Regions from separate parts of the Duganella sp. GW822-FHT06D06 genome, predicted to be linked through region 1. Evidence: predicted binding sites of a transcription regulator. Region 1 holds the regulator's gene; each other region holds the start of a gene.

Region 1 (10,130 bases):
AGCGCAACGCGCCATCGCGGTCGGCGACCAGCGCCGGCGCGCTCAGGCCGTTGGCCAGCGATGGGTCGGAGATCGGCGTGACGAGTCGGAAGTAGTTCACGTTGAGCGTCCACGGCACATCGCGTGGTTTATCCAATGCCAGCAGGAATAAGGCGCCCTTGCCCGTGCCGCTGGCATGGCCATCGCTGGCGTAGTTATTCAGGCCGCTGGCGACGATGGCGAAGTAGCGATAGTTGGGCAGGTCGGCGCCACGACTGGTGCGCACCTTGGCAAGCTGCGGCGGCGTGGTGACGTTGCCCATCAGTGGATCGTCGCGGTCGGTGAATTCCCAGAGCGCGGCGTTCTCGTCCAACGCGGCGGGGTCGCTGATGTCCAGCGCGAATACACCCTGTGCGCCACCGCCCATGGCCGCGACGAGGACTGTGCGCCAATTGCCGCCGATCTGGGCGTCGCCGCTGAACGACGGGCCGTCGACGTAGGCGCGGTGCACATACTCAAGGCTGGGCAAGCGGTTCAACACCGGCATCAGGGCGTCGGGCAAATAGGCGTAGAGTTCGCCGCCCGTGTTGGCGTCGAAGGCGTGCAGCATGCCGTCGTTGGCGCCGAGGTAGAGCATGGCGCGACGGGCCTTGTGGCGCGCGCGGAAAGCCTGATAGCCGACATCCAGCGCCGTGCCCGATGGTGGGCCGACCAGCACGGGAAGGCTGTTGACCGAATCGCCGAGCACGCTGCTGCGGCGACGGAACAAAGTGCCTTCGTCGCTGCGATCGCCGCGCAGGTAGGCCACGCGACGCTCGCCCAGGCCGTCGGCGGCCGCCGCATGCGGTGGCGGCGCCCGGTTGAGCAATGCTTGCTGTGCCGCGGACAAGGCGGGCCACGCAAAGGGAATACCGACCAGCTTGCCGTCCGCCTGCACGATGGCCGTGTAGAGCTTGCGTGAAGCCGGCTCCGGCACCGGCGCGCGGCCCGGTTCGCCGGTCAGGATGGCGCCTGCATCCCACGCAGGCGCGCCGGAAGCCGGCCAGCCGAAGCCCGCACCGGGGGCGGCGCCTGGGGCGGCATGGCAAGCGGCGGTCAATGGCTCGCTGGCGATATGGAGCACCGGCGGCGCGGCGCGCACACCGCCCGCCAGCGTAGGCAGCAACATCAACAGCGTAGCGATCATCAGCCACGCCCACCGCCGTCGCCGGCCATGCCCAGGCGGCCGTGCACTGTTTGCGATGCGCATATCCCCTCCTCATTCCGGCTTGACGAACACCGTTTGCAAGACCAGCTCCGTGCCTGGCCTGGCGCCAAACCCGATCGCCGTCACGCGATAGCAATAGCCGACCGTGCCGCCGGCCGACGCATCCTCGCCCGGCTGATGGCACTCCATGCGCTCGATCACATATCGCGGCCGCTTGAACGGCAGCACGCCTGCCGCCGTCGGCATCGCCGCGCCGGTATGCTCGCCGTAGCCCAGCGTGCAGGCGCCGTCGTCCTCGGCGCCGGACAAATCCACCCGCTGCCAGACGGGCGCCGTGGCGCAAGCGCTGGCCTCCGCCGTGCCGCTCCCGATATCGCGCTCCGCATCCGCCAAGGCATCCTCCGCCGCCTGAAACGCCACATCCCGATCGCGCTCGCCACGCGCCGCCTTCTCGCCCTGCAAGCTCATTTGCGCCGCCGACACGCCCAGCAGCATCGCCAGGATCAACATCATCAGGCACATCAACACAACCACGCCTTGCTGCCGTTGCGCCGCCATGAGCTAGCCGCTCCGGTTGCGCAAAGCCACCGTCATGCCGACCACCCGGCGCGCGCGCGTGCGCTGCGCCGGCGGCAGAGTCGCCTCCACCACGCGCACGCCCTCATCGTCGCCATGCGCATCGGCATACGCGGGGCCGAACAGATCGAACCGCGTGGTCGCCTTGTCCGCGCGCGTGTTGCTCTCGCCGTGCAGCAGCAGCGCCACCCTGACGCTGCACACGCGCTTCCAGAAAGTCTTGCGATGGAAGTCGCGCAGGCGTTCGCCGGGCGTGGCGCCGGACAGCGCCAGCGCCGCATCCCTCGCATTGATATTGCTGGCGTTGACATACGCATTGGGCACGCCGTCGGCCGGCATGTCGGTATCGAGCCCATACAGCACTTGAAAGGAATCGACGCCGCGCACGATGGCGTCCGCGCCCCAGCCGGAGGCGCCGCGATATTTGCAACGCAGCTCGGCCACACCATCGCCGCCCGTGCCGACATAGAAGATGCTCCAGCCACGCTCGGCGACGGTGGCGGGAACGGCGACGCCGAAGCCGGCGCAGTTGAGGCTGGAACCATCGCCATTGCCGCCCACGCCCGAACCGGAGAAGCGCAAGGCCAGCACATCGCTGCCGTGCGCCACCGCCGGCAACGTTGCGGCGATATCCGCGCCGCCCCGGCTGATGCTGCGCGCGTCCAGTCCCGCGATGGAGGCCGGCGCATCGGCCTCCAGCTCCACCGGCGCGGCCGTACTGTCCCAATTGACATACGCGCCTTGCCGTATCGCCCGCGCCATGATGTCGAGCGCATGGCGGCCACCGTCGTTGAGCCCGGCGCTCTCGCTGTGATTGCGGTAGTTGCTGCCGGCCGACAGCAGCAAGCCGCTGGCCAGCAAGGTCACAATCAGGCCCAGCGCCACCGCGATGGCGAACTCGACCACGGTCCAGCCGCGCGCGCTCATCGCGTCGCTCCAACGGCCACGGCAACGGCAGGCGCGTAGCCCCCGCCCGCATCCTTGCGCGGCGTGCCGTCGGGATTCTTGCCGTGCCATCCGACCTTGACCACCACCGGCGCGCCCGTGGCGGCGCCGCAAGTCCAACCTGGCTTGACGCTGCCGTCGCGGCAAACCTGTATGCGGCCCGCCGGCAGATGCTGGCTGACCTGGATTTTCACTTCATACAGGTCGAACATCGCTAGCTGCGCGCTGTCGCACGCGCCGCCGTAGCACAAGGCCGACGGCGCCGGCGGAGCGGGTTCGGCCAGCGCATCGTAGTCCAGCATCAGGTAGGGATTGGCGCCATCGGCCAGGTGCATTTGCGCGGCGTTGGCGCGCATGCGTTCGGCCAGGCCGGCCGCCACGTAGGTTGCCTGCGACAACAGCGCGGCCTGGTGCCGCATGCGCAGTGCCGTCAGCTGCATCGCCACGCCGCCGACGATGCCTACCGCCAGCAACAGCACGGCGATCAGGATTTCCAGCAGCGTAAAGCCCGGCATATAGGCGCGTGTGCGCATGGCACACCTCCGCAAGTCGACAAGGACAGTGCTAGACGGTAGCAGCGACGACTGTAGAGGATATGAGGTGTATCAAAGGTGCGTCAGCCGTAGGCCGACAAGAAACTAAGCCTTACGCGGCTTGCGTTCCTGCCCGACTTCGGCAATCGCGTCCTGGAACTCGGCCAGGTCTTCGAAGTTTTTATAGACCGATGCGAAACGGATATACGCGATCTTGTCGAGGCGCTTCAGTTCCTGCATCACCAGCTCGCCGATGTAGCCGGTGTCGACTTCGCGCTGGCCGCTGGTCAGCAGCTTTTCTTCGATCGACAGTATCGCCGCGTCGACGGCGGGCGCCGCCACGGGGCGCTTGCGCAAGGCCAGCGTCAGGCTGCCGCGCAACTTGGCGGCCGCGTACTCGGTGCGGCTGCCGTTCTTCTTGACCACATACGGCATCACCAGTTCGATCCGCTCATACGTGGTAAATCGTTTATCGCATTTACCGCAGCGCCGGCGCCGGCGTATGGAATCCCCTTCCTCCGATACACGCGTATCGAGAACCTGGGTATCTTCATGCTGGCAAAACGGACATTTCATATTGGCGCTATTCGGTGACGCGACACCGGCACACGCCGGCGTCGCGGTACTACAGATTACTTGGCGTAGACAGGGAACTTGTCAGCCAGAACCTTCACGGCCGCTTTCACGCGGTCGATGGTCGCGGCGTCGTGCGGGTTGTCCAGCACGTCGGCGATCAGGTTGCCGACTTGTTCCGCTTCCGCTTCCTTGAAGCCGCGGGTGGTGAAGGCCGGCGAACCCAGGCGGATGCCGGAAGTCACGAATGGCTTCTGCGGATCGTTAGGGATGCCGTTCTTATTGCAGGTCATGTGAGCCGCACCCAGGATCGCTTCCGCTTCCTTGCCGGTCAGGTTCTTCGGACGCAGGTCCACCAGCATCACGTGCGACTCGGTGCCGCCGGAGACGATGCGCAGGCCGCGCTTGATCAGGGTCTTGGCCAGCACGTCGGCGTTGATGACGACCTGTTGCTGGTAAGCCTTGAACTCAGGCGTCAGCGCTTCCTTGAACGCAACTGCCTTGCCGGCGATGACGTGCATCAGCGGACCGCCCTGGATGCCCGGGAAGATGGCCGAGTTGATGATCTTCTCGTGCTCGGCCTTCATCAGGATGATGCCGCCGCGTGGGCCGCGCAGCGATTTGTGCGTGGTCGAGGTGACGAAGTCGGCGTGCGGCACCGGATTAGGGTACAGGCCGGCGGCGATCAGGCCGGCGTAGTGCGCCATGTCGACCATGAAGTAAGCGCCAACGGCTTTGGCGACGGCAGCGAAACGCTCGAAGTCGATCTTTTTCGAGAACGCCGAGGCGCCGGCGATGATCAGCTTAGGCTTGTGTTCCTTGGCCAGCGCTTCCATGGCGACGTAGTCGATGTCTTCTTCGGCGGTCAGGCCGTAGGACACGACATTGAACCACTTGCCGGACATGTTCAGCGGCATGCCGTGGGTCAGGTGGCCGCCTTCGGCCAGCGACATGCCCATGATGGTGTCGCCTGGTTTCAGCACGGCGAAGAACACGCCCTGGTTGGCTTGCGAACCCGAGTTAGGCTGCACGTTGGCCGCTTCCGCGCCGAACAGCTGCTTGACGCGGTCGATCGCCAGTTGCTCGACGACGTCGACGTACTCGCAACCGCCGTAGTAGCGCTTGCCTGGGTAGCCTTCGGCGTATTTATTGGTCAGCTGCGAACCCTGCGCTTCCATCACGGCTGGCGAGGTGTAGTTTTCCGAGGCGATCAGTTCGATGTGATCGTGCTGACGGGTGTTTTCCTTCTGGATTGCGCCGAACAATTCCGGGTCAACGTTAGCGAGGGTGTGATCTTTTGCGAACATGTAAAAACTCCAAATGAATTGAGTAACTTGTTACTGGCAGGTTGGATCGAATGAGGGAAGCCGATAGCGGACAGGCAGCCTCTTCGTGCATTTCCATCGATGGCTGCCCAGGCGAACGGCTGATGAAATCTCACGTTTCCCGGTGGATGCCCACCTTTCGCTAACCGATCGCCACGCACCAAAATGGTGATGATCGGCGCTTTTCGCCAGTTACGTGAGACGTAATGGAAGCCTGATTGTAATTTATGCGCCAGCTTTGAGCAAGGAAATGATTGCTTAAAATGCAATCTTATGCCGATTTTGATGGGAGAGCCAAGCCATACTGCCATTTCGGCTACACTTGACCATCGTTTCCACCCAAGCTTTCACTTAACCGCAAGGATAGACCATGATCGTCTTCATCACGGGCGCCACCGCCGGCTTCGGCGCCGCAATGGCCCGCACTTTCGTCCAGAACGGCCACAAGGTCCTGATCAGCGGCCGCCGCGCCGACCGGCTGGCGGCGCTGTCGGCCGAGCTGGGCACGGCCGCCCACCCGGTCGTGCTGGACGTGACCGACAAGGCCTCGATCAAGGGCGCGCTGGACGGCTTGCCGGCCGAATGGGCGCAGATCGACGTGCTGGTCAACAATGCCGGCCTGGCGCTGGGCGTCACGCCGGCGCACGAAGCGTCGCTGGACGACTGGGACACCATGATCGCCACCAATTGCAGCGGCCTGGTCGCCATGACCCGCGCCATCCTGCCGGGCATGGTGGCGCGCGGCCGCGGCACCGTCATCAACCTGGGGTCGGTGGCCGGCGACACGCCTTATCCGGGCGGCAATGTGTACGGCGCCACCAAGGCCTTCGTCGAACAGTTCACGCTGAACCTGCGCGCCGACCTGGTCGGCACCGGCGTGCGCGCCACCAACCTGGCGCCCGGCCTGTGCGGCGGCACCGAATTCTCCAACGTCCGCCTGAAGGGCAACGACGAGGCCGCGGCCAAGGTCTACGAAGGCACCGAGCCGCTGACGCCGGAAGACATCGCCAACACCGCCTACTGGATCGCCACCCTGCCCGCCCACATCAACATCAACCGCATCGAAATGATGCCGACTTGCCAGGGCTACGGCCCACTGACGATCAAGCGCAAGCTGTAAGCTGTCGGCACCGACGAGTCGCTTCAGCCCTGAAGCGATTCGTAAGCGGTTGTTACAAACCTTGGCAAGTTGCCGGGAAAACGCTTTACTGTCGTAAGTGCAATCTTTTGCGCACAAGTTGTAAGATCCGCATAAAAATCGGATTTGACGTGTTTCACCCCGTCGCAGCTTCAACGACAACAATAAAATCGCGTAGAATGTTGCTCACTCTCACTAGTAGTCAAAATAACATGCCAGCAGAGTTTATCTGGAACGTACGGGTCTATTACGAGGACACCGACGCCGGCGGTATCGTCTATTACGCAAACTACCTCAAGTTCTTCGAGCGCGCCCGCACCGAATGGCTGCGTGCCATCGACGTCGAGCAACACGCCCTGCTGCAAGAACACGACGCCATGTTCGTCGTCAAAAGCGTCAACGCGGAGTATCATGCGCCTGCCAGGTTGGACGATGTACTAAAATTAACACTTAGTATCGAAAAGCTAGGCCGCGCCTCCATCCAGTTCGTGCAGCGAGCCTGGTGCGGCGAGCAGTTGCTGAACACCGCCCGAGTCAAGGTCGGCTGCGTCGGTTCGGACCTCAGTCCGCGCGCCGTGCCACCGTCGGTTGCAGAAAAAATGCGTAGCACCATTAAAACAGACTGAACCTATACATGAACGTCACCCAAGACCTCTCCTTCCTGTCCCTCATCACCAACGCCCACCTGATCGTGCAGTTGATCATGGCGCTGCTGTTCGTCATCTCGCTGACCAGCTGGAGCTACATCTTCAGCAAGATGTTCGCGGTGCGCTCGGCGCGCCGGCTGACCATCGAATTCGAGAAAACCTTCTGGGCCGGCGGCAACCTGCACGCGCTGCACCAGAACGCCGGCAAGGACCGCGCCAACAGCGGCCCGCTGGCGCGCATCTTCGAAGCCGGCATGGGTGAGTTCATCAAGAGCAAGGCCGCCTACGCCGCCGCCGGCGAAAGCATGGACGCCGGCGCGGTGCTGGACGGCGCCCGCCGCGCCATGCGCGCCGCCTTCCAGCGCGAGATGGACGTGCTGGAATCGCACCTGGCCTTCCTGGCCTCGGTCGGTTCGGTGTCGCCGTACATCGGCCTGCTCGGCACCGTGTGGGGCATCATGAACGCCTTCCGCGGCCTGGCCAATGTGCAGCAAGCCACGCTGGCCGCGGTCGCCCCCGGCATTGCCGAAGCGCTGATCGCCACCGCCATCGGCCTGTTCGCGGCGATTCCGGCCGTGGTCGCGTACAACCGTTTCGCCCACGATATCGACCGCCTGGCGATCCGCTTCGAAAGTTTTGTCGAAGAGTTCTCCAACATCCTGCAACGTCAGTCGCGTTAAGAAGGCAGAGCAATCATGGCTTCCTCTTTTTCCAGCAGCATGCGCGGCGGCCGCGGCCGCAAGTTCAAGTCCGAGATCAACGTCGTGCCCTACATCGACGTGATGCTGGTGTTGCTGATTATTTTCATGGTCATGCCCTCGGCCAACGACCCGAGCGTGGTCGACCTGCCGAGCGCGGAGCGCTCCACCAAGCCGCCGAGCGACTACGTGCAGGTGATCATCAAGCCCAACGGCGCGCTGTCGATCGGCGTCAAGGGCAAGGGTGAAGAGGCGCCGGAAACCGCGCCCAACCGCGACGCGCTGGTCAAGAAGCTGCGCGCCATCCACACCGACCATCCCGACTACCCGGTGCTGATCGCCGGCGACAAGGAAAGCAAGTACGACGACGTGATCCAGCTGATCTCGGAAGCGAAGAAGATGGGCATAACCCGGGTTGGCTTGTCCACCAAGTAAATTACTGTGCATACGATGAAACCCGCAACGGCAGGCGGCCCTTACAAAGTGCCGCGACAAAATGAAGGCTGGCGCTCGATCGCGCTGGCGGCGGCGGTGCACGCCGTGCTGTTGCTGTTCCTGTGGGTGGGCGTCAGCTGGCAGAACAACGAGCCGACCACGGTGCAGGCCGAGATCTGGGACATGAAGGTGCAGGAAGCCGCGCCGACGCCGCCGCAGGTCCAGCCCGAGCCGGAACCCGAACCGGAGCCGACGCCGGTGGTCAAGACCGCCCCGCCGAAACCGGTGGAGGCGCCGCCGACGCCGAAAGAACCGGACATCGCGCTGGAACGCCTGAAGGCGAAGAAAAAGCTCGAGCAGGAAAAACTCGAAGCGGCCAAGGAAGCCAAGCTGAAGAAGGAAGCCGAAGAGAAGCAGGCCAAGCTGGACGCCAAGAAACTGGCCGACAAGAAGGAAGCCGAACAAAAGCTGAAGGACGAGAAGGAACAGGCCGAGAAGGACAAGAAGAAAGCCGCGCTGGCCGAAAAAGCCGCCAAGGAAAAAGCCGAGAAAGCCGACAAGGCGGTCCGCGACAAAGCCTTCGCCGCCGAGATGAGCCGCATCACCGGCAACGCCGCCAAGGGCAGCACCGGCACCGCCGCCACCTCGACCGGCGGCAAGGTCGACGGCGGCTACCAGGCGGCGATCCGGGCCAAGATCAAGAGCAACCTGGTGTACGGCGCGGTCGACGATACGCTCAGCGCGACCTACCAGATCACCCAGCTGCCGACCGGTGAAATCATCGGCGTGCGCAAGATGAAGAGCAGCGGCTCGGCCGCTTACGATAGCGCGATTGAAAACGCGATTGCCAAATCGTCACCACTACCCAAGAAAAAAGATGGTACGGTAGAGCGCGAGTTTGTCGCCGATTTCAATATGAAGGATATGCACTGATGACCACCATGAATAAACTGAACCAAGTGATCCTGTCCGCCTCGCTGGCGCTGGCCGCCGGCGGCGCCTCGGCGCAGATGCGGATCGAGATCTCCGGCGTCGGCAGCAACCAGATCCCGGTCGCCGTGGCCGGCTTCGCCGACGAAAACATCGCCCCGCAACAGATTTCCGCCATCATCAAGGCCGACCTGGAACGCAGCGGCGCCTTCAAGCTGATCGACGCCGGCGTGATCGCCAGCATGAGCAACATCGACTACGGCACCTGGAAAGCCAAGGGCGCCGACGCCTTGGTGGTGGGCACGGTGGCCAAGTCGGCCGCCGGCGACTACGAAGTGCGCTACAAGCTGTTCGACACCGTCAAGCAAAGCGAGCTGTCGCAGCTGAACCTGTCGCGCGCGCCGCAGTTCACCCGCCTGACCGCGCACAACATCGCCGACGACGTGTTCCTGAAGCTGACCGGCATCCGCGGCGCCTTCTCGACCCGCATCGCCTACGTCAAGGAATACGACAAGCGCCACTACGAGCTGCTGGTGGCCGACGCCGACGGCGACGGCGAACAGATGGCGCTGCGCTCGAACGAGCCCATCATCTCGCCGTCGTGGTCGCCGGACGGCACCAAGGTGGCCTACGTGTCGTTTGAACAGAAGAAGCCGGTGGTCTACGTGCAGAACCTGATCACCCGCGCGCGCACCGTGATCGCCAACGAAAAAGGCAGCAACTCCTCGCCGGTGTGGGCGCAGACCGGCAACAAGCTGGCGGTGTCGCTGTCCAAGGACGGCCATACGCAGATCTACACCGTCAACGCCGACGGCGGCAACCTCAAGCGTGTCTCCAACAGCGCCGGCATCGATTCGGAAGCCAGCTTCGCGCCGGACGGCAGCATCTACTTCATGAGCGACCGCAGCGGCGGCCCGCAGATCTACCGCATGAACGGCGACGGCGGCGAAGCCAAGCGCGTCACCTTTGCCGGCAACTACAACATCAGCCCGCGCGTGTCGGCCGACGGCAAGACCCTGGCCTACATCTCCCGCCGCGACGGCAACTATCAACTGTACGTGATGGACCTGGCCAGCGGCCAGGAACAGCGCCTGTCGGACAGCACCGACGACCAGTACCCGAGTTTTGCCCCGAACGGCAAATA
Region 2 (10,130 bases), on a different contig from region 1:
GCCAGCGGATAGAGCACGCTTTCCTCCTTCAGGTTGTGCTGGCGCATCAGCACGCGCAGCGTGTCGGCGTGGTCGAAGTAGCTGTCGCTGTCGCGCTGGGCCAGCGCGGCGCCCATGTGGTGCAAGGTGTCGCGCAGCTGCTCGTGTTCCATGCGCATCACGCTGGTCGGGCCGCAGGCGTTGTGCATCACGCGCTCCAGCCGCGCAAACAGCACCCGCTCCTCCTTGTCCAGGTGGAGCTCGAGCCGGGACAGGAAGGCGGCGAAGCCGGTGGCGGCGGCGTCCCAGTCGCGAGCGGCGATGCTGGCTTCGGCAAGGTTGTACAGCTCGTCGCAGCGGCGATGATCCTGCTCGAGGTAATGGGCGATCGTTTGCATGGGCTAGTCCTTGAGAATGTGCAAGGCAATTGTCCCACCGGCACAAGCTCAATTTCTTTGATGCAGATCAAGGATTTCAGGCTTGACGGCGCGATACAGTTCGTTCGCCGTTTGGCGATGAACTTCTATCCATGTTTGATCCCAATGAAACCTTTCGATATTCCCCCAGCCGCCGGCCAACGCCAGATCGAGCTGGTGTGCCCGGCCGGCAGCCTGCCGGCGCTCAAGACCGCCGTCGACCACGGCGCCGATTGCGTGTACCTGGGTTTTCGCGACGCCACCAATGCGCGCAATTTCGCCGGCCTCAACTTTGACGACGCCGCCATCGCGGCCGGCATCGCCTACGCGCACGAGCGCGGCTGCAAGGTGCTGCTGGCCTTGAACACCTATCCGCAACCGGACACCAGCGCGCTGTGGCGCAGCGCCATCGACCGCGCCGCCGCGGCCGGCGTCGACGCCGTGATCCTGGCCGACCCCGGCCTGATGCGCTACGCCTGCGACCACCATCCAACGCTGCGCCTGCATCTGTCGGTGCAGGGCTCGGCCACCAGCGCCGAGGCGATCAACTTCTACCACCAGCACTTCGGCATCGCCCGCGCGGTGCTGCCGCGCGTGTTGTCGCTGGCCCAGGTCGAGCATGTGGTGCGCAACACCGAGGTCGAGATCGAAGTGTTCGGCTTCGGCAGCCTGTGCGTGATGGTCGAGGGCCGCTGCGCGCTGTCGTCCTATGTGACCGGCGAATCGCCCAACACCCACGGGGTCTGCTCGCCGGCCAAGGCGGTGCGCTGGCAGAACAGCGGGAACAGCCTGGAATCGCGCCTGAACGGCGTGATGATCGACCGCTACACGCCGCAGGAGAACGCCAGCTATCCGACGCTGTGCAAGGGCCGCTTCGAGGTCGACGATGAAACCTACTACGCGGTCGAGGAGCCGACCAGCCTGAACACCCTGGAACTGCTGCCGCAACTGCTGGAGATGGGCGTGCGCGCGGTCAAGATCGAAGGCCGCCAGCGCAGCCCGGCCTACGTGGCGCAAGTCACGCGCGTGTGGCGCGAGGCGCTCGACCAATGCCTGGGCAACGCCGCGCGCTACTCGGTCAAGCCGGGCTGGATGTCGGAACTGAACACCCTGGCGGAGGGGCAGCAGCACACGCTGGGCGCCTATCACCGTTCGTGGAAATGAAAGCTGGAGTCACCATGTTGAAACTTGCCTTAGGGCCGTTGCTGTATTACTGGCCACGCGCCCAAGTGATGGAATTTTATGAAGAGATGGCCGCCACCCCGGTCGACATCGTCTACCTCGGCGAGACGGTGTGCTCGCGCCGCCACGAGCTGCGCAGCGCCGACTGGCTGGCGATCGCCGATATGCTGGCGGCGCGCGGCAAGCAGGTGGTGCTGTCGTCGCTGGCGCTGATCGAGTCCAGCGCCGACCTGGGCGCGCAGCGCCGGCTGGCGGCCAACGGCCACTACCGGGTCGAGGCCAACGATATGGCGGCCGTGCACCTGCTGTCCGGCCAGGGCGACTTCATCGCCGGCCCGCACTTGAACATCTACAACCCGCCGACCCTGGCGCTGCTGCACGAACTGGGCGCGCGGCGCTGGGTGATGCCGCTGGAGATGGGCCGCGCCGGCCTGGGCCACATGCAGCAGCAGCGTCCGGACGGCATGGAAACCGAAGTGTTCGCCTTCGGCCGCATGCCGCTGGCGTTCTCGGCGCGCTGCTTCACCGCGCGCAACCGCAACCTGCCCAAGGACGACTGCCGCTTCAGCTGCATCGACCATCCGGACGGCCTGATGATGCGCACCCGCGAGCAGCAGGACTTCCTGGTGCTGAACGGCATCCAGAGCCAATCGGCGCTGGTGTACAACCTGGTCAACGAAGTGGCGCAGATGCAGGCGCTGGGCGTCGATGTCGCGAGGCTGAGCCCGCAGTCGCAGCACATGCCGCAGATCATCGCCGCGTTCGATGCCGCGCGCGGCGGCGCCTCGACCGCCACGCCGACGGCGCAGGCGATGGAAGGCTTGCTGCCGGCCGCCGCCTGCAACGGCTACTGGTACGGCCAGCCCGGGCTTGACTATCACATGGAGCATGCCGCATGAATCCCGTCACCATGAACCAAACCGGCGGCGCGCTGCCGTTGCCCGCGCCCCTGGCGGCGCTGGGCCGCTTGTTGCCGGCCTATCCCGGCGCGCTGCTGTGCGTGGCCGCGCTCAACCTGGTGCTGCGTCCGCATCTGCCGGAGGATGTGCGCGCCAGCCTGCGCGGCAAGCACCTGCGCGTCTGCGTCAGCGACGCCGGGGTGGCGTTCGACTTCACGTGGCGCGAGCAGGGCTTCGCGGCCGTGCGCGCGCAAGGCGAGGCCGACCTGGAGATCGGCGCCTGCACGCGCGACTTCATCGCGCTGGCGCGGCGCGAGCTGGACCCGGACACCCTGTTCTTCTCGCGCCGCCTGTCGATGCAGGGCGACACCGAACTGGGTCTGCTGGTCAAGAACACCTTGGATGGGATCGCGTTGCCGCTGACGGAATTGAGCAAGCAGGCCTTGACCCGCTTGCTCGACACTTTGCCGGGCCGGCGTCCGCGCTAGTGGTTGCGGCGCACGCTGAAACGGGGGAACAGCGGCTCGATACGTTCGAGCAGCTCGCCCCCCGGATAGCCGGCCACCGCGCTGGTCAGCAGCGCCTGGTCCTGGCAGCCGGTGGCGCGGAACTCCTGCAGCACATAATGCTCGACGCCTAGCGCCGACAGGGTACGCGCCAGCGCCACCAGCTGCGTCGGCGGCAGTTGCGCCGGATGCACGGTGGTGCGGCATTCATAGGCGACGCCGCTGGCCTGCACGGCGGCGATGCTGGCCCGCACCGGATCGCCGCTGCCGGGCACGCCGGTGACGACGGGATACAGCGAGAACGGCGCCTTGACGTCCAGTCCCACCCAATCCACCAACGGTAGCACGCTGGCCAGCCGGTCGGGGTAGATGCCTGCCGTTTCCAGTCCAACCCGGAAGCCCAGCCTGCGCACCTGGGCGATGGCGTCGCCCAGCGCCGGATCCATGGTGGCCTCGCCGCCGCAGAATACCACCGCGTCCAGCAAGCCCACGCGCCGCGCCAGCGCGGACAGGATGTCGTCCCACGGCAGCGGACTGGAGCCGGTGCGCGGCTGCAGGTGCGGGTTGTGGCAGTAGCCGCAGCGCCACGGACAGCCCTGCACGAACACCACGGCCGACAGCAGGCCGGGGTATTCGGTGGCGCTGAACGGCGTGTAGCCGCCCACCTTGAGCGTGGCGGCGCCCATGTCAGCGGCTGGCGTTCACAGCGGCTTCGCTGAAGAATTTGCGTTCATGGAACTCTCCCTGCTTGCCGATGTTGAACGAGGCCAGCGGGCGGTGATAGCCCATCACGCGGGTCCAGATTTCGCAAGGCTGGCGTTCGGCGTTGTCCAGTTCGGCGATGGTGGTTTGCGGCAGATTGTTCATGGTATTTCCTTGGTTGAGTTAAGTGTGGTCAGGCGTTGACGGCCTGCTTGCGCGCCAGCAGCTCGGCGTCGCATTTCGGGCAGTAAGGGTGGCTGCCGTTCAGGTAGCCGTGCTTGGGGCAGATCGAGAACGTCGGCGTGACCGTGATGTAGGGCAGGCGGAAGCGGCTCAGCGCGCGCCGCACCAGCGAGCGGCAGGCGTCGGCGCTGGTCAGCGCTTCCGTCATGTACAGGTGCAGCACGGTGCCGCCGGTGTACTTGCGCTGCAATTCGTCCTGCTGCTCGAGCGCCTCGAACGGATCGTCGGTGTAGCCGACCGGCAGCTGCGACGAGTTGGTGTAGTAGGGCATCTCCGCCGTGCCCGCCTGGCGGATGGCCGGATAGCGCTTGCGGTCTTCCTTGGCGAAGCGGTAGGTGGTGCCCTCGGCCGGCGTGGCTTCGAGGTTGTACATATGGCCGGTCTCGGCCTGGAACTCGACCATGCGCGCCCGCACGTGGTCCAGCAGGCGCAGCGCCAGTGCGCGGCCCCAGTCGCTGGTGATGTCGTGCTCGCCGCTCGGGTCGAAGTTGCGCACCATCTCGTTGACGCCGTTCACGCCCAAGGTGGAGAAGTGGTTGCGCAGCGTGCCCAGGTAGCGCTTGGTGTAGGGGAACAGGCCGTTGTCCATGTGGCGCTGGATCACCTTGCGCTTGATCTCCAGGCTGTCGCGGCCCAGCTCCAGCAAGCGGTCCAGCGCCGCCAGCAGGCCGGCCTCGTCGCCGCGGTGCAGATAGCCGAGGCGGGCGCAATTGATGGTCACCACGCCCAGCGAGCCGGTCTGCTCGGCCGAACCGAACAGGCCGTTGCCGCGCTTGAGCAGCTCGCGCAGGTCGAGCTGCAGGCGGCAGCACATCGACCGTATCATATTGGGCTTGAGCTCGGAGTTGATGAAGTTCTGGAAGTAGGGCAGGCCGTAGCGCGCCGTCATCTCGAACAGGCGTTCGGCGTTCGGGCTGTCCCAGTCGAAGTCCTCGGTGATGTTGTAGGTCGGGATAGGGAAGGTGAAGGCGCGGCCCTTGGCGTCGCCGGTCATCATGATCTCGATGTAGGCCTGGTTGATCAGGTCCATCTCGGCCTGCAATTCACCGTAGGCGAATGGCATGTCCTCGCCGGCGATGCGGGGGATCTGTTCGCGCAGGTCTTCCGGGCAGACCCAGTCGAAGGTCAGGTTGGTGAACGGCGTCTGCGTGCCCCAACGCGACGGCACGTTGAGGTTGTAGATCAGCTCCTGCATGTACTGCTTGACCTCGTCGTAGTTGAGGCCGTCCTTGCGCACGAACGGCGCCATGTAGGTGTCGAAGGAGCTGAAGGCTTGCGCGCCGGCCCATTCGTTTTGCAGCGTGCCGAGGAAGTTGACGATCTGGCCGATCGCGCTCGACATGTGGCGCGGCGGGCTGGACTCGACCTTGCCGGGGACGCCGTTCAAGCCTTCGTTGAGCAGCGTGCGCAGCGACCAGCCGGCGCAGTAGCCGGCCAGCATGTCGAGGTCGTGGATGTGCAGGTCGGCCTCGCGGTGGGCCTCGCCGATGGCGGGCGGGTAGACGTGGCTGAGCCAGTAGTTGGCGATGACCTTGCCCGAGACGTTGAGGATCAGTCCGCCCAGCGAATAGCCCTGGTTGGCGTTGGCGTTGACGCGCCAGTCCTGGCGCTCAAGGTACTCGTTGATGGAGACTGCGACATCGACCAGCGCGTGGCGGTCCTGGCGCAGCTTGGCGTGCTGTTCGCGGTAGACCACGTAGCTGCGCAGGGTTTTGCGGTAGCCGGCGTCGTACAGCACGCGTTCGGCGGTGTCCTGTATCAGTTCGACCGTCAGCCGGTCGTCCGGGCGCAGCGACGACAGGTGCAGCAGCGCGCACTCGGCCAGGTGGCGCGCTTCGGGCAGGTCGAACTCGCCGCTGGCGCGGCCTGCTTTCAATAGTGCGGCCTCGATCTTGGCCAGCGTGAAGGCTTGCTCGCTGCCGTCGCGCTTGATGATCCGGGTGTGAGTTAATTCTTGCATGCTTGGTCCTTGGTCCCATATCTAGTTGGTTTGCATAGGTTAGGCACTAGATATGGGGTCGTCAATCGAAGTCAGCGCGACTTTGCAATTCCTTGATATGGATTGTCTTTGAGCTGTACCCAGAGGTCGACGTCTGGCTGGCAGGGAGGCTAGACGCGCAGTGCAAGAAAATTAATTAAAATAGCCGAATGACCTACACATTCTCTCCAGCGACACCAGACGCGACTGCGTTTAAAACCCTCTATGACACCACAGGTTGGGGACCAATTGACCGGCGCGACGACTTTTACGAAGCGACGTTGCGCGGCTCCTGGGCGTCCTTTGCCGCATATGATGCAGACCAATTGGTAGGCTTCGCCCGCGTCATTTCGGATGGCAAGCTGCATGCCTTCATTACGGAGATGATTGTTCATCCTGACTATCAGCGCCGTGGTCTTGGCGAGGAATTGATTAACGCATTGGTTGCGCGGTGTCGGGCTGCGGGGATTAATGACATCCAGCTGTTCTGTGCCAAGGGGAAGGCGGATTTCTATGTTCATTGCGGATTCGCCAGACGGCCAGACGACGCGCCAGGCATGCAGCATCGGAACGATGATTTGAATGGAGAATCAAAATGACACGAGTTCGAGTTGAAGGCTTCACGATTTCTATCGACGGCTATGGGGCAGGGCCTAATCAGGATCTCAATGAACCGCTTGGCGTGGGCGGGAAGGAGCTACACCAGTGGATGATTCCAACCCGCACGTTCCAGCAGGTCCATGGCGCGGGCGATGGCACGACCGGTGTCGACGACGAATTTGCGGCGCGGGGATTTAAGAATGTCGGCGCGTGGATTCTTGGGCGGAACATGTTCGGACCGGTTCGGGGCCCTTGGCCCGACTTGAGCTGGAACGGCTGGTGGGGCGATAACCCGCCGTATCACGTGCCGGTTTTTGTGTTGACCCATCATGCGCGGCCATCGATCCAGATGGAAGGCGGCACGATATTCCACTTCGTCACCGGCGGCATACACGAAGCGCTGGACCGTGCCCGCGAAGCCGCGAACGGCCTGGACGTGCGCATTGGCGGCGGCGCCGACACGATTCGACAGTATCTTCAAGAAGGGCTTATCGACGAGTTGCATGTCGCGATCTCGCCGATTCTGCTGGGCAGTGGCGAGCGCCTGTTCGAAGGAGCTGACCTGCGGGCTCTGGGATATGAATGCGTCGAGCTCGTGGGAACGGAGAAGGCAACGCATGTTGTGATACGGCGCACCTGAAGCCCCGGTTGGGGCACGCCCGCGCGGTCCTTGTGGCGAAGCTCCTATTTTCTCCCCTATTTTCTTCGGCTTTCCCCAATTTAGGCCGGCAAATCCGGAAATAGCCAAATGCTTGAAAAAATCGAAGAGAATCGAAGAGAAAATCGGACGTTTGCCACAAGGAGCGGGGCGGAGCACCCCATGTGCATACTCTTTAGACGAGCAGAGGGGAACTGATCCTGATGGCCTGCACTTCGCAGGCGAAAGCCAAACTGATGTGACAATAGGCGTATATTTCCAAGCGTGAAACACGTAAGATGAAGCAATCTACAACCGCCGACATAGACAGGAACGCTCCAGATGGACGAACGCATTTTCTTTGAATATGGCGACGTGAAGGTTACGAATGCACGCTTCATCAATGGTGGGCAGACTTTTGCAATGAATAATGTCACCTCGGTAAAGCCATTTGAAAAGAAACCCAGTCGCATAGGCGGGATTCTGGTATTAGCAGTCGGCATCGCCATCATGGTCAATAGTAGCTTTGTCACCGGGCTGCTTATCGTGGGCGCCGCAGCCTATTACCTTTACCAGCAGAAGACGATTTTCCACATTCTTCTATCCACCTCCGCAGGGGAAACCACTGCCTTGGTGACGTATCAACGCGACTACTTGAACCAAGTCATTGCGGCGCTGAACAACGCTATCGTGCATCGAGGCTAGCCGTCTTTTTTTTGAATTGGGGTGGGGCAGTTCCCAATTGGGATGGGGTCAGTTCCGGCAACCTGCCAAATGGCACTTTGCCGGAACTGACCCTGAAGCCCCTGAAGCCCCCGTTGTGCTGCGGCGCCGGGAGACCAATGATGGCTGACAGAGTGCGTGAATGAAGCCTTTTGCGAGTAAAAATTGGCTCATCATTGCAGGGCTCTTCTTAATTTTGGTAGCAGGCTATAGCACCCTTGGAATACTTCAGGCGTTAAGCCTGTATCAGGGGGCGCGAGTGTTGGTCAATCTGCGATTTTGGGGAGCGATACTGGTGCCGAGTCTTGTTGCCGCCGGTATGTGCTTTTACGTCGCGCTACGTAGCAAGCCCACCGTCTAAACAGGGCAACGGGAATGGCACGATGCCGGAACTGACCCCGATACCCGATACTCGCTTGAAGCCCCGGTTGGGACACGCCTGCGCGGTCCTTGTGGCGAAGCTCCTATTTTCTCCCCTATTTTCTTTGGCTTTCCCCAATTTAGGCCGGCAAATCCGGAAATAGCCCAATGCTTGAAAAAATCGGGGAAAATCGAAGAGAAAATCGGACGTTTGCCACAAGGAGCGGCGCGGCGCACCCCATGTGCATACTCCTTGGGGGATGTGCGCGCGGTTTCCCTACTTGATCAGCGCAGCCACCCGCTTGACGAACACCGGATCCGGTTCGGCGTCGAGGCGGGTACTGTCGACCTGCACTGTGCCTTTGTCGTCGAGCAGCGCGATGCGGGTGGTGTGGTTGATCTCGCCGTTTTCCAGCCTGCGGTACTTGATGTTCAACGTGGCCGCCAGCGCGCGCGTCTGGCTGTCGCCGTCGGCCGTCACCAGCCGGAACTGCGCCGGGTCGAGCTGGTGCATCTTCAGCAGGCCGGACAGCGAGGCCGGCGTGTCGTGGCGCGGATCGAGGCTGATCATCAGCACCCGCAGCCGCTTGCCATCCGGCCCCAGCGCGGCCACCGTGCGCTTGAGCGTTTCGATGATCACCGGGCAGGCCGCGTGGCAATCGCCGTAGAACATGGTGATCAGCACCGGCGTGCCCGCCATGTCGTGCAGGGCGAAGCGTTGGCCGGTGGCGTCGGTCAGCGTGGCGTCGAGGCGGTAGATCGAGTTGCCGGGCAGCGCGGCGGCCAGGGCCGTCCAGGCGCACAGCGGGACCAGCAGCGCGGCGGCCAGGACGGCGCGGCGCAGGGAGAAGAGATAGTTCATGGCTTGCTTCCTTGAATCGGAGTGACGGGATCGCGCGCGCAGCGGAATCCCAGGTTGGCGCCGTCCTGCCGCGCTTCCATCGCGGACAGCAGGGCCAGGCGCATCAGCACGGCGTAGTTGCGGCGGTCGGCCAGCGACACCGCGGCGCCGCCGCAATAATCGAGCAGTTTTTGATCGCCGCTGGCGCGGCTGTCGGCATTGACGAACAGGCCGCTGTAATCCTCCACCCATTCCCACACCAGTCCATGCAGGTCATGGATGCCGTAATAGTTGGCCGCTCCGGTCGCCACGCTGCGCGGCGGCTGCTTGCCGGCGTCGGCGTACCAGCCCAGGATGTGGGCCAGCCATGCCGGGTCGTCGCGGGCGTCGGGCCGGTGGTCGTCGGCGGCGGCCGCGAATTCCCATTCGTACCAGCGCGGCAGGCGGCCGCCCTCGGAGGCGCAATACGCCTGCGCGGCGAACCAGCCCACCCGCACCACCGGCGCGTCGGCGGCCAGCGGCGCGTAGTCGGTGGCGCCGCTCCAGCCGGACAGATAGGTCGGCGCCGCCAGCAGCGCCGGCGCCAGTCCGCGCTGCCAGGCCGGCGTGCGTTGCACGAAGTCCGCGTACTCGGCGTTGGTCACCAGCCGGCTGCGCAGCAGGTAGGGCGCCACCAGCGCCGGCGCATCGACGCCGTCGGCCGGCAGCACGCTGCGCAGCGTGCCGCCGGCGATGGCGATGTAGCCCGCGTCGGCGGCGTTGCTGGCGCCGCCGCCGCCAGCCAGCGCCGCCAGCATCAGCAGTTCCGGCAGCAAGCCGCCGGACGCGGCGCCGGGCTTCATGGCTGGCGCGACTTGCGCATGTCGCGCACCTGGGCCGGCGTCACCGCTGCCGTGCCCTTGTTCATCTCCACGCCGACATAGTTGATGACGGCGGCGATGTCGTCGTCGCTCAAGTCCTGCGGCGGCATGATGCCGTTGTAGTGCTCGCCATTGACGACGATCTCGCCGCTGCGTCCGTTGAGCACGATGTGCGCCATCTCATACGGCCGTTGCTGGAAGAAG
Region 3 (10,130 bases), on a different contig from region 1:
TACGACATCACGCCCGAGCACATCCAGATCACCACCGACGTCATGTTCAAGACCGGCGTCGGCCGCATGAGCAAGCCGCCCGCCGCCAAGGAATGGGTCAAGACCGATCTGCTGGACGCCGCCAAGAAAAGCCTGGGCGTCAAGTAAATGGCCAAGTTCAAGCTGAGGGAGGCCGGCGTCGGCCTGATCGTGCCGGCGCTGGTGATCGGCGTCTGGCAGCTGGTGTCGATGAAGGGCTGGGTCAATCCGCAGATGCTGCCGTCGCCGCTGGCGGTGCTGGAACGCTGGATCGCCTATCTGCTGCCGATCCAGCCGTACGGCCCGGAGCAGGGCAGCTGGCTGCTGTGGGCCGTGTCGGGCGAGCTGATCGTCGACGCCCTCGGCAGCCTGTACCGCGTGGTGGTCGGCTTCGCCATCGGCGCCGCGCTGGCGCTGCCGCTGGGCCTGGTGATGGGCGCCAGCCAGACCGTGTACGCCTGGCTCAATCCGCTGATGCAGCTGCTGCGGCCGATTCCGCCTATCGCCTACATCCCGCTGTCTATCCTGTGGTTCGGCCTGGGCAATCCGCCGGCCGTCTTCCTGATCGTGCTGGGCGCCTTCTTCCCGGTGCTGATGAACACCATCGCTGGCGTGCGCCAGGTCGACAGCATTTATCTGCGCGCGGCGCGCAACCTGGGCGCCAGCGGCAGCACCATGTTCCTGCGGGTGATCCTGCCGGCCGCCGTGCCCTACATCCTGTCCGGCGTGCGGATCGGCATCGGCACCGCCTTCATCGTGGTGATCGTGTCCGAGATGATCGCGGTGAACAACGGCCTCGGCTTCCGTATCCTGGAGGCGCGCGAGTACTTCTGGTCGGACAAGATCATGGCCGGCATGATCACCATCGGCCTGATCGGCCTGATCATCGACACCGCCGTCAACAAGTTGAACAACCATCTGCTGCGCTGGCACCGCGGCCTGGAGAACTGATGAGCGCTACCCACATCGTCGTATCGAACGTCAGCAAGGTGTTCCAGACCGCCGAGCGCCAGCTGGTGGCGCTCAAGGACATCGACCTGGAGATCCCGCAGGGCCAGTTCGTCTGCCTGCTGGGGCCTTCGGGCTGCGGCAAGTCGACCCTGCTGAACGCGATCGCCGGCTTCGCGCTGCCCAGCTCCGGCCGCATCGTCGCCGACGGCAAGGAAGTGACGGCGCCCGGCCCCGAGCGCGGCATGGTGTTCCAGGAATACGCGCTGTTCCCGTGGATGACGGTGGCCGACAACGTCGCCTTCGGCCTGGAGATCAAGGGTTTGCCCAAGGCCGAGATCAACGCCATCGTCGACAAGCTGCTGGCGATGCTGTCGCTGAGCGACTTCCGCAGCCGCTTCCCGAAAGACCTGTCGGGCGGCATGCGCCAGCGGGTGGCGATCGCCCGCGTGCTGGCGCTGGACTCACCGATCATGTTGATGGACGAGCCGTTCGGCGCGCTCGACGCGCTGACCCGCCGCAACCTGCAGGACGAACTGCTGCGCATCTGGGCCGAGCTGAAGAAGACCATCATCTTCGTCACCCACAGCATCGAGGAGGCGATCTACCTGGCCGACCGCATCGTCGTGATGACCTACCGTCCCGGCACCGTCAAGCGCGACCTGGTGGTGGACTTGCCGCGCATGCGCGATCCGGCTTCCGCCGAGTTCAACGCCCTCAAGCGCGAACTGGGCCAACTGGTGATGGAAGAACAGCAACGCCATCACAACGACGAGCTGCGCATGGCAGCCGTCGACTGAGCGATGGTGTAAACTGAAGGACATGCAGACTTCCTTACTCTTCGCAGCGATCGCGCTGTACCTACTCTGTGCGGTGCTGCCGTCGCGCCGCGCCGTCCTGATCTCCGGCTTGACGGCCGCCGCCTGGCTGCTGCACGGCGCCGGCCTGTGGTCCGAGGTGGCCGGCGGTTCCGGCTCGATCCGCATCGGCTTCGCCGCCATGTTGTCGTCGGCGCTGTGGGTGTCGGTGGGCGCGTACTGGATAGAAAACCAGAACTTCAGCCTGGACGGCATGCGCCGCCTGGTCATGCCGAATGCGGCGCTGGCGGCGGCCCTGCAGGCTGGCTTTCCCGGCAATGTGATCCCGCTGGAGGGCAAGTCGCCCTTGTTCGGCTGGCATATCGCCATCGCCACGCTGGCCTACAGCACGCTGACGGTGGCCGCCTTCCACGCGGTGCTGATGGCCTTGCAGGAAAAACGCCTGCACGCCCGCACCGACAGCAAGAGCTTCATGTCCGGCGCGCTGGACCGGCTGCCGGCGCTGCTGACGATGGAAAAACTGTTGTTCCGCATGATAGGTATCGGCTTCGCTTTGCTCAGCCTGACCGTGTTATCGGGTATCGTGTTCTCCGAACAGCTGTTTGGCCAGGCGCTCAAGTGGGACCACAAATCGGTGTTCACGATGATGTCGTGGCTGCTGTTTGCCGCGCTGCTGGCGGGCCGCCGCTTCCGCGGCTGGCGCGGCAAGACCGCGCTGAGCTTCACCCTGGCCGGTTTCGCCACCTTGTTGCTGGCCTATGTCGGCAGCCGTTTTGTATTTGAAGTGGTTTTACATAAGGGTTGGGCATGAGCCGTATTATCTTTTGGTTGGCCTTGGTGTTCCTGGTGATCTTCGCCGTCCGCAGCAAGATCCGCGAGGCGCAGAAGCGCCACCAGCAGCAGTTCCGCGAGCCGCGGCAGCCGGCGGGCGGCGGCGCGCGCGCCACCGAAAAGGTCGTGGCCGAGGCCGAGACCATGCTGCAATGCGCCCATTGCGGCATCTTCTATCCGGCATCGGAATCCGTGCAGGCGCGCGGCCGCGACTATTGCAGCGCGGCCCACGCCACGCTGCCGGCGGCCTAGCGCGTGATCGCGCGCCTGCAAGCCCTGTCGGCCGAATCGCGCGCAACCTTCTGGCGTTCGCTGCAGACGCTGAACGCCACCCGGGTGGTGATCGCGCTGGTGCTGCTGGTCTACCTGAGCTTCGACAACCACGGCCTGCGCGCCTCCGGGCCCTATCTCTACCTGCAAATCTGCCTGATCTACCTGGGCCTGGCGATCCTGTTCGCGCTGACGGCGGTCTACTGGCAGCGCCGTTTCCTGCTGCAGCTGCTGTCGCAGATCGCCTGCGACCTGGCCATCATCTCGCTGCTGTATATGGCCGGCGGCGGCTTGCGCAGCGGCCTGGCCATCCTCTACCTGTTCCCGCTGGCCGGTTCGGCCATCCTGGCGCCGCTGATGCTGTCGCTGTTCTGCGCCGCGCTGGTGGCGCTGTTCATGCTGGCCGAATCGACCTGGCAGGTGTTCATGATGGAGGGCGACCAGCCCTACCTGCAGGCGGGCCTGTACGGCGCGGCCTTCTTCGCCGCGGTGTTGGTGGTCAACCGCATGGCGGCCAAGTTGATCGGCCAGGAAGAGCTGGCGATCCAGCGCGGCGTCGAGATCACCGTGCAGCAGGCGGTGAACCGGCTGGTGATGGCCAACGTCGGCGACGGCATCCTGGTGGTCGATCCCGACGGCCAGGTGTTCGCCGGCAATCCGGCGGCGCAGCAGATGCTGGGCATGGTCGGCCCCGAGATGAAGTTCCGCCTGTCGGCCGCCGCCGCGCTGGCGCCGCTGGCGCAAGCCTATGCCGAATGGCGCGCCGACGCCGCGCGCAGCACCTCGTATGTCACCATCAAGCCGTACGCCGAGGCGGCGCTGCAGGACGTGACGGCCGCCTGGAGCGCGCGCCGCGACCTCTCCGCGCACTTGAAGGTGCGCTTCGCGGCGGTCAACACGGCCGGCCTGGGCACCGAGCGCAGCGTGATCTTTCTGCAGGACGTGACCGGCATCGAAAACCAGGCGCAGCAACTGAAGCTGGCGTCGATGGGACGGCTCACCGCCAGCATCGCGCACGAGGTGCGCAACCCGCTGTCGGCCATCGGCCACGCCACCGCGCTGCTGGGCGAGGACCTCGACAGCACGGTCCATCTGCGCTTGTTGAAGATCGTCGGCGACAACGTGGCGCGGGTCAACCGCATGGTCGAAGACATCTTGCAGCTGTCGCGCAAGGTGCAGCCGCACAGCGAGCCGCTGGCGCTGGACGTCTTCCTGGCCGAACTGAAAACCGAATTCATCGAGACCCACGGCCTGACCCCGGACATCATCGGCACCTCGGCGCCGGCCGGCACGCTGGTGCGCTTCGACGCGCTGCACCTGCGCGAGGTGGTGCTCAACCTGCTCAACAACGCGGTGCGCTACGCCAGCGGCGGGCCGGACTCGATCCGCATGGACCTGGTGAGCGACAAGTCGCGCCGCATGGAACTGCACGTGCAGGACGACGGCCCCGGCATCTCGCCCGAGGTGCGCGCCCACCTGTTTGAGCCGTTTTACACCACATCCAGCAAGGGCACCGGGCTGGGACTATATCTGGCGCGCGAATTGTGTTTGAATAACGAGGCGCGGCTGGACTACGAATATCGTTTTGATATCAAAACCAACCCCGATGGGACTCCCCGCTCGCGCGGGCGGTTTGTCATCACCTTCGCCCATCCGGCGCAGAAGTAGAAAGGCTGTTTGATGAGTGCTAGAGGTTCCCAACGCGCGCCTCGCGTGCTGGTCGTCGACGATGAGGCCGACCTGCGCGAGCTGCTGGAACTGACCCTGCTGAAGATGGGCCTGGACGTCGACAGCGCCGCCACGCTGGCGCAGGCGCGCGCCCTGCTGGCCACGCCGGAACGCGAGTACCAGCTGGTGCTGACCGACATGCGCCTGCCCGACGGCCTGGGGCTGGAGCTGGTGCGCGAAGTCAGCGCCGCATATAAGAACACGCCGATCGCGGTGGTGACGGCCTTCGGCAGCGCCGACAACGCCGTCATCGCGCTCAAGGCCGGCGCCTTCGACTACATCTCCAAGCCGGTGGCGCTGGACCAGCTGCGGGTGATGGTGCAATCGGCGCTGCGGCTGAACGCCGAGCCGCCGCCGGGCGAAGCGCTCAGCGCCGCGCCGCCGGCCAGCCGGCTGAAGGGCGAATCGGCCGTGATCCAGGCGCTGCGCGCGCAGATCGCGCGGCTGGCGCGCTCGATGGCGCCGATCGCCATCAACGGCGAATCGGGCAGCGGCAAGGAGCTGGCGGCGCGCGAGATCCACGCCCAGAGTTCGCGCGACGGCAAGCCTTTCATCGCCGTCAACTGCGGCGCCATCCCGGAGGCGCTGATGGAGGCCGAGTTCTTCGGCTACCGCAAGGGCGCCTTCACCGGCGCGGCCGATGAGCGGGACGGCTTCTTCCAGGCGGCCAACGGCGGCACCCTGATGCTCGACGAGGTGGCCGACCTGCCGCTGGCGATGCAGGTCAAGCTGCTGCGGGCGATCCAGGAACGGCGCGTGCGCAAGATCGGCGCCACCGCCGAGGAGCCGGTCGACGTGCGGATTATTAGTGCGACCCACAAGAACCTGGCGCAGTGCGTGGAGCAGGGCAGCTTCCGCCAGGATCTGTTCTACCGCCTGAACGTGATTGAACTGAGCCTGCCGCCGCTGCGCGAACGGCTGGACGACCTGGCCGTGCTGACCGGCGCCATCCTCGACCGGCTGGGCACCTTCGAACACCAGGTGCGGCTGGGCGAGGGCGTGCTCGATGCGCTGCGCGGCTACTCCTTCCCCGGCAATGTGCGCGAACTGGAAAACATCCTGGAGCGGGCGCTGGCCTTCGCCAACGACGGCGTGATCGAAGTGGCCGACCTGGCGCTGAAGGGCGCGCGCATGGTCGAAGCCAGCGTGCCGCTGCCGACGCCGGCGCTGTCGAGCATGCCGCTGGCCGCCACCGAGGCCGCCGCGCCGGGCGTGGCGCCGTCGCCGCCGCCGGCCGAGCAGGCGCCGTCCGCCGCCGGCACGCCGCCGCTGCCGCACCTGGACGCGCTGCCCAGCAGCCTGCCCGACTACCTGAACCAGGTCGAGCGCGACATCATCCTGCGGGCGCTGGCGCAGACCCAGTTCAACCGCACCCAGGCCGCCCAGCTGCTGGGCATCAGCTTCCGCCAGCTGCGCTACCAGATGCAGAAGCTGAACATCCAGGAGCCGGAGGCGTGACGCCGCCGGCACTGGGCGCCGACGGCTGGTGGCTGGCGGCGCTGCGCTACGACAGCCCGCATGCCGACTGCCGTCCCAACCCGGCCGACATCACGCTGCTGGTGATCCACAACATCTCGCTGCCGGGCGGTTGTTTCGGCGGTCCGCACGTGTCCGACCTGTTCTGCGGCCGCTTGGACTATAATACTGACCCCTCGTTCGCGGACCTGCGGGGGCTGAAAGTGTCGAGCCACTTCTTCATCCGCCGTGACGGCCGCGTGATGCAGTATGTTTCCGCCAACGACAGGGCCTGGCATGCGGGGCTGTCGTCGTTCCGGGGACGGGAGAAGTGCAACGATTATTCGATCGGCGTGGAGCTGGAAGGGACCGACGGCAGCGGCTTCGAGCCGGCCCAGTACCAGGCGCTGGCGGCGCTGACGCTGGCGCTGCAAACGCGCTATCCGCTGACCGATGTGCAGGGCCATGAACACATCGCGCCGGGCCGGAAAACCGACCCGGGACCGTTGTTCGATTGGGAATGTTATCGGAAAAGCTGGGAGACTTTGCTTAATCAAAAGGCACCAGCCGAGCTCGCGTTAGTGGGCGCTAGCGCCGGACTACGCTTCGCAAAAGGGCTTCCGCAAAGTCAATAGAAAAATTGCCCTTTAAGGCAAAATTTCCACTTGTCTTACCATTACCTGACCACTACAATCAGTGTATCGATTCACACCAATCACTAGATATAGTAGTTCTCATGACACTGGTTCTTAAACTATTTACAAGCCGACAAGGCCAGTTCACCACCCATTTTATTGCAGTTTAACCAGCCAGGCAGGTTTGGCCGGTCGCTTCATTTTGGCCTTTTTTTATACAACATTACGTCGCGCAGCACTGACTGCACGAAGTTATCGGGGAGCTTAAATGCAATCTACTCAAGACACCACCATCAATCCAGCGCTGGTACCAGCCGCCGCTGCGAGCAGCGCCAGCAGCCCGGTCACGGCCGCCAGCGACCTCGGTGACTACCGCATCATCCGCCGTAACGGCGCGGTCGTCGCGTTTGAACCGTCGAAAATCGCCATCGCCGTGACCAAGGCCTTTTTGGCCGTTAACGGCGGCCAGGGCGCAGCTTCGGCGCGCGTGCGTGAATTGGTAGAACAGCTGACCGCCAGCGTGGTCAGCGCGCTGGTGCGCCGCCAGCCATCGGGCGGCACCTTCCACATCGAAGACGTGCAAGACCAGGTTGAACTGGCGCTGATGCGCTCCGGCGAACACGATGTCGCCCGCGCCTACGTGCTGTATCGCGCCAAGCACATGGAAGAGCGCCGCGCCGCCAAGGAAGCGCAAGGCGCCTCCGCCGCGATCGACGCGCCGCAGATCCACGTGGTCGAAAACGGCGAGCGCAAGCTGCTGGACATGAGCCGCGTCACCGGCCTGATCAACGCCGCCTGCATCGGCCTGGAAAAGCACGTCGACGCCGACGCCATCCTGGCCGAGACGCTGAAGAACCTGTACGACGGCGTGCCGGTCGAAGAGCTGCACAAGTCCGCCATCCTGGCCGCCCGCGCGCTGATGGAAAAAGACCCGGCCTACTCGCAAGTGACGGCCCGCATCCTGCTGCACACGATCCGCAAGGAAGTCTTCGGCAAGGAAGTCGCGCAGGGCGCCGCCGCCGCCGAATACGTGACCTACTTCCCGCAGTACATCGCCAAGGGCATCACCAACGAACTGCTGGACGTCAAGCTGGCCGAGTTCGACCTGGCCCGCCTGTCGAAGGCGCTGGTCGCCGACCGCGACCTGCAGTTCGGCTACATCGGCCTGCAAACCCTGTACGACCGCTACTTCCTGCACGTGCGCGAAGTCCGCATCGAAATGCCGCAGGCCTTCTACATGCGCGTCGCCATGGGCCTGGCCCTGAACGAGTCCGACCGCGAAGCGCGCGCCATCGAGTTCTACAACCTGTTGTCGACCTTCGACTTCATGTCGTCGACCCCGACCCTGTTCAACTCGGGCACCCTGCGTTCGCAGCTGTCGTCGTGCTACCTGACCACCGTGTCGGACGACCTGGAAGGCATCTACGACGCCATCAAGGAAAACGCGCTGCTGGCCAAGTTCGCCGGCGGCCTGGGTAACGACTGGACCCCGGTGCGCGCACTGGGCGCCCACATCAAGGGCACCAACGGCAAATCGCAAGGCGTGGTGCCGTTCCTGAAAGTGGTCAACGACACCGCCGTCGCGGTCAACCAGGGCGGCAAGCGCAAGGGCGCGGTGTGCGCCTACCTGGAAACCTGGCACATGGACATCGAAGAGTTCCTGGACCTGCGCAAGAACACCGGCGACGACCGCCGCCGCACCCACGACATGAACACCGCCAACTGGATCCCGGACATGTTCATGAAGCGCGTGATGGAAAAAGGCGACTGGACCCTGTTCTCGCCATCGGACACCCCGGACCTGCACGACCTGGTCGGCAAGGCCTTCGAAAAAGCCTACCTGGGCTACGAAGCCAAGGCCGCCGCCGGCGAAATCCGCGTGTTCAAGAAGATCGCCGCGCTGGACCTGTGGCGCAAGATGCTGTCGATGCTGTTCGAAACCGGCCACCCATGGATCACCTTCAAGGACCCATGCAACATCCGTTCGCCGCAGTCGCACGTCGGCATGGTCCACAGCTCCAACCTGTGCACCGAGATCACGCTCAACACCGGTCCTGACGAAATCGCCGTCTGCAACCTGGGTTCGGTCAACATGCCGGCCCACATGAAAGAAGGCAAGCTCGATCACGTCAAGCTGAAGAAGACCATCCGCACCGCGATGCGCATGCTCGACAATGTGATCGACATCAATTACTACGCCGTCGACAAAGCGCGCAACGCCAATATGCGCCACCGTCCGGTGGGCCTGGGCGTGATGGGCTTCCAGGACTGCCTGCACATGATGCGCATTCCGTTCTCGTCGAACGAAGCCGTGTCCTTCGCCGACACCTCGATGGAAGCGGTGTGCTACTACGCCTACCTGGCCTCGACCGAACTGGCCGAAGAACGCGGCCACTATCAGTCGTACAAAGGCTCGCTGTGGGATCGCGGCATCCTGCCGCAGGATTCGATCAAGCTGCTGGCGGACGAACGCGGCGGCTACCTGGAGCAGGATACCTCGGCCGCCATGGACTGGACCCCGGTGCGCGACCGCATCAAGAAGTTCGGCATGCGTAACTCGAACTGCGTGGCGATCGCTCCGACCGCGACCATTTCGAATATCATTGGCGTGTCGGCCTGCATCGAACCGACCTTCCAGAACCTGTACGTGAAGTCCAACCTGTCGGGCGAGTTCACCGAGATCAACGCCTACCTGGTGCGCGACCTGAAGGCGCGCGACCTGTGGGATGAAGTGATGATCTCCGACCTGAAGTACTTCGACGGTTCGCTGGCCAAGATCGACCGCATCCCGCAAGACCTGCGTGACATTTATGCAACCGCGTTCGAAGTGTCGCCGACCTGGCTGGTGGAAGCCGCATCGCGCCGCCAGAAGTGGATCGACCAGGCGCAGTCGCTGAACATCTACATGGCCGGCGCCTCGGGCAAGAAGCTGGACGAGACCTACAAGCTGGCATGGCTGCGTGGCCTGAAAACCACCTACTACCTGCGCACCATCGCCGCCACCCACATGGAGAAATCGACCTCCAAGACCGGCGCGCTGAACGCGGTGGCGGTGGACGGCGGCATGTCGGCCAGCGCCATGTCGGCGGCCGGTCCGGCGACGGCGGCCCTGGCCGGTTCGGCGGCATCGGCATCGTCGGTGGCGCAAGCCGAAGCCGACGGCGCGGCCTGCTACCTGCGTCCGGGCGACGACGGCTTCGAGGAATGCGAAGCTTGCCAGTAAAAACGTACTAATATAGAGAGTGAACCGTCCCGGCCCGTCCGGGCGGTTCTTTTTACACCGAATTCAGAAGGAAACCACCATGTCGCTGTCCTGGGACGAAGAGGCCGCATCGGCCGCACCGCAAGCTGTCAATCAAGCCGCACTGGCCACCGGCGAAGCCAACGCCGAGCAAGTCGCGCGTCGCGTCAATGCCGACGACAAGCG

Evidence for each region. Region 1 encodes NrdR, which represses ribonucleotide reductase genes. Its sites were predicted from a motif close to CACNANATNTNGTG; they were not measured.
Region 2: a site for NrdR is predicted at 5,932-5,945, ahead of AC1RMD_RS20205 (ribonucleoside triphosphate reductase). Genes of this name have one in related genera too.
Region 3: a site for NrdR is predicted at 6,785-6,798, ahead of AC1RMD_RS16595 (ribonucleoside-diphosphate reductase subunit alpha). Genes of this name have one in related genera too.

Annotation. Positions count from the first base shown of each region.
Region 1 covers NZ_JBXALQ010000020.1:20,366-30,495, forward strand. Annotated here, with positions in the region: gene AC1RMD_RS26585 (pilus assembly protein) at 1-1,165, opposite strand, end outside; gene AC1RMD_RS26590 (pilus assembly PilX family protein) at 1,238-1,744, opposite strand; gene AC1RMD_RS26595 (PilW family protein) at 1,748-2,689, opposite strand; gene pilV (type IV pilus modification protein PilV) at 2,686-3,240, opposite strand; gene nrdR (transcriptional regulator NrdR) at 3,346-3,816, opposite strand; gene glyA (serine hydroxymethyltransferase) at 3,873-5,120, opposite strand; ZMP/ZTP riboswitch at 5,219-5,344, opposite strand; gene AC1RMD_RS26615 (SDR family oxidoreductase) at 5,509-6,258, shown strand; gene ybgC (tol-pal system-associated acyl-CoA thioesterase) at 6,489-6,902, shown strand; gene tolQ (protein TolQ) at 6,911-7,603, shown strand; gene AC1RMD_RS26630 (ExbD/TolR family protein) at 7,619-8,056, shown strand; gene tolA (cell envelope integrity protein TolA) at 8,072-8,989, shown strand; gene tolB (Tol-Pal system beta propeller repeat protein TolB) at 8,989-10,130, shown strand, end outside.
Region 2 covers NZ_JBXALQ010000011.1:104,104-114,233, forward strand. Annotated here, with positions in the region: gene AC1RMD_RS20175 (hemerythrin domain-containing protein) at 1-377, opposite strand, end outside; gene ubiU (ubiquinone anaerobic biosynthesis protein UbiU) at 522-1,559, shown strand; gene AC1RMD_RS20185 (U32 family peptidase) at 1,574-2,476, shown strand; gene ubiT (ubiquinone anaerobic biosynthesis accessory factor UbiT) at 2,473-2,964, shown strand; gene AC1RMD_RS20195 (anaerobic ribonucleoside-triphosphate reductase activating protein) at 2,961-3,668, opposite strand; gene nrdD (anaerobic ribonucleoside-triphosphate reductase) at 3,670-3,849, opposite strand; gene AC1RMD_RS20205 (ribonucleoside triphosphate reductase) at 3,878-5,887, opposite strand; gene AC1RMD_RS20210 (GNAT family N-acetyltransferase) at 6,076-6,504, shown strand; gene AC1RMD_RS20215 (dihydrofolate reductase family protein) at 6,501-7,145, shown strand; gene AC1RMD_RS20220 (DUF6232 family protein) at 7,485-7,847, shown strand; gene AC1RMD_RS20225 (SCO family protein) at 8,503-9,087, opposite strand; gene AC1RMD_RS20230 (formylglycine-generating enzyme family protein) at 9,084-9,908, opposite strand; gene nirK (copper-containing nitrite reductase) at 9,905-10,130, opposite strand, start outside.
Region 3 covers NZ_JBXALQ010000008.1:116,318-126,447, reverse strand. Annotated here, with positions in the region: gene AC1RMD_RS16635 (ABC transporter substrate-binding protein) at 1-147, shown strand, start outside; gene AC1RMD_RS16630 (ABC transporter permease) at 148-969, shown strand; gene AC1RMD_RS16625 (ABC transporter ATP-binding protein) at 969-1,766, shown strand; gene AC1RMD_RS16620 (cytochrome C assembly family protein) at 1,789-2,595, shown strand; gene AC1RMD_RS16615 (PP0621 family protein) at 2,592-2,867, shown strand; gene AC1RMD_RS16610 (sensor histidine kinase) at 2,871-4,553, shown strand; gene AC1RMD_RS16605 (sigma-54-dependent transcriptional regulator) at 4,566-6,071, shown strand; gene ampD (1,6-anhydro-N-acetylmuramyl-L-alanine amidase AmpD) at 6,068-6,703, shown strand; gene AC1RMD_RS16595 (ribonucleoside-diphosphate reductase subunit alpha) at 6,972-9,926, shown strand; gene AC1RMD_RS16590 (ribonucleotide-diphosphate reductase subunit beta) at 10,006-10,130, shown strand, end outside.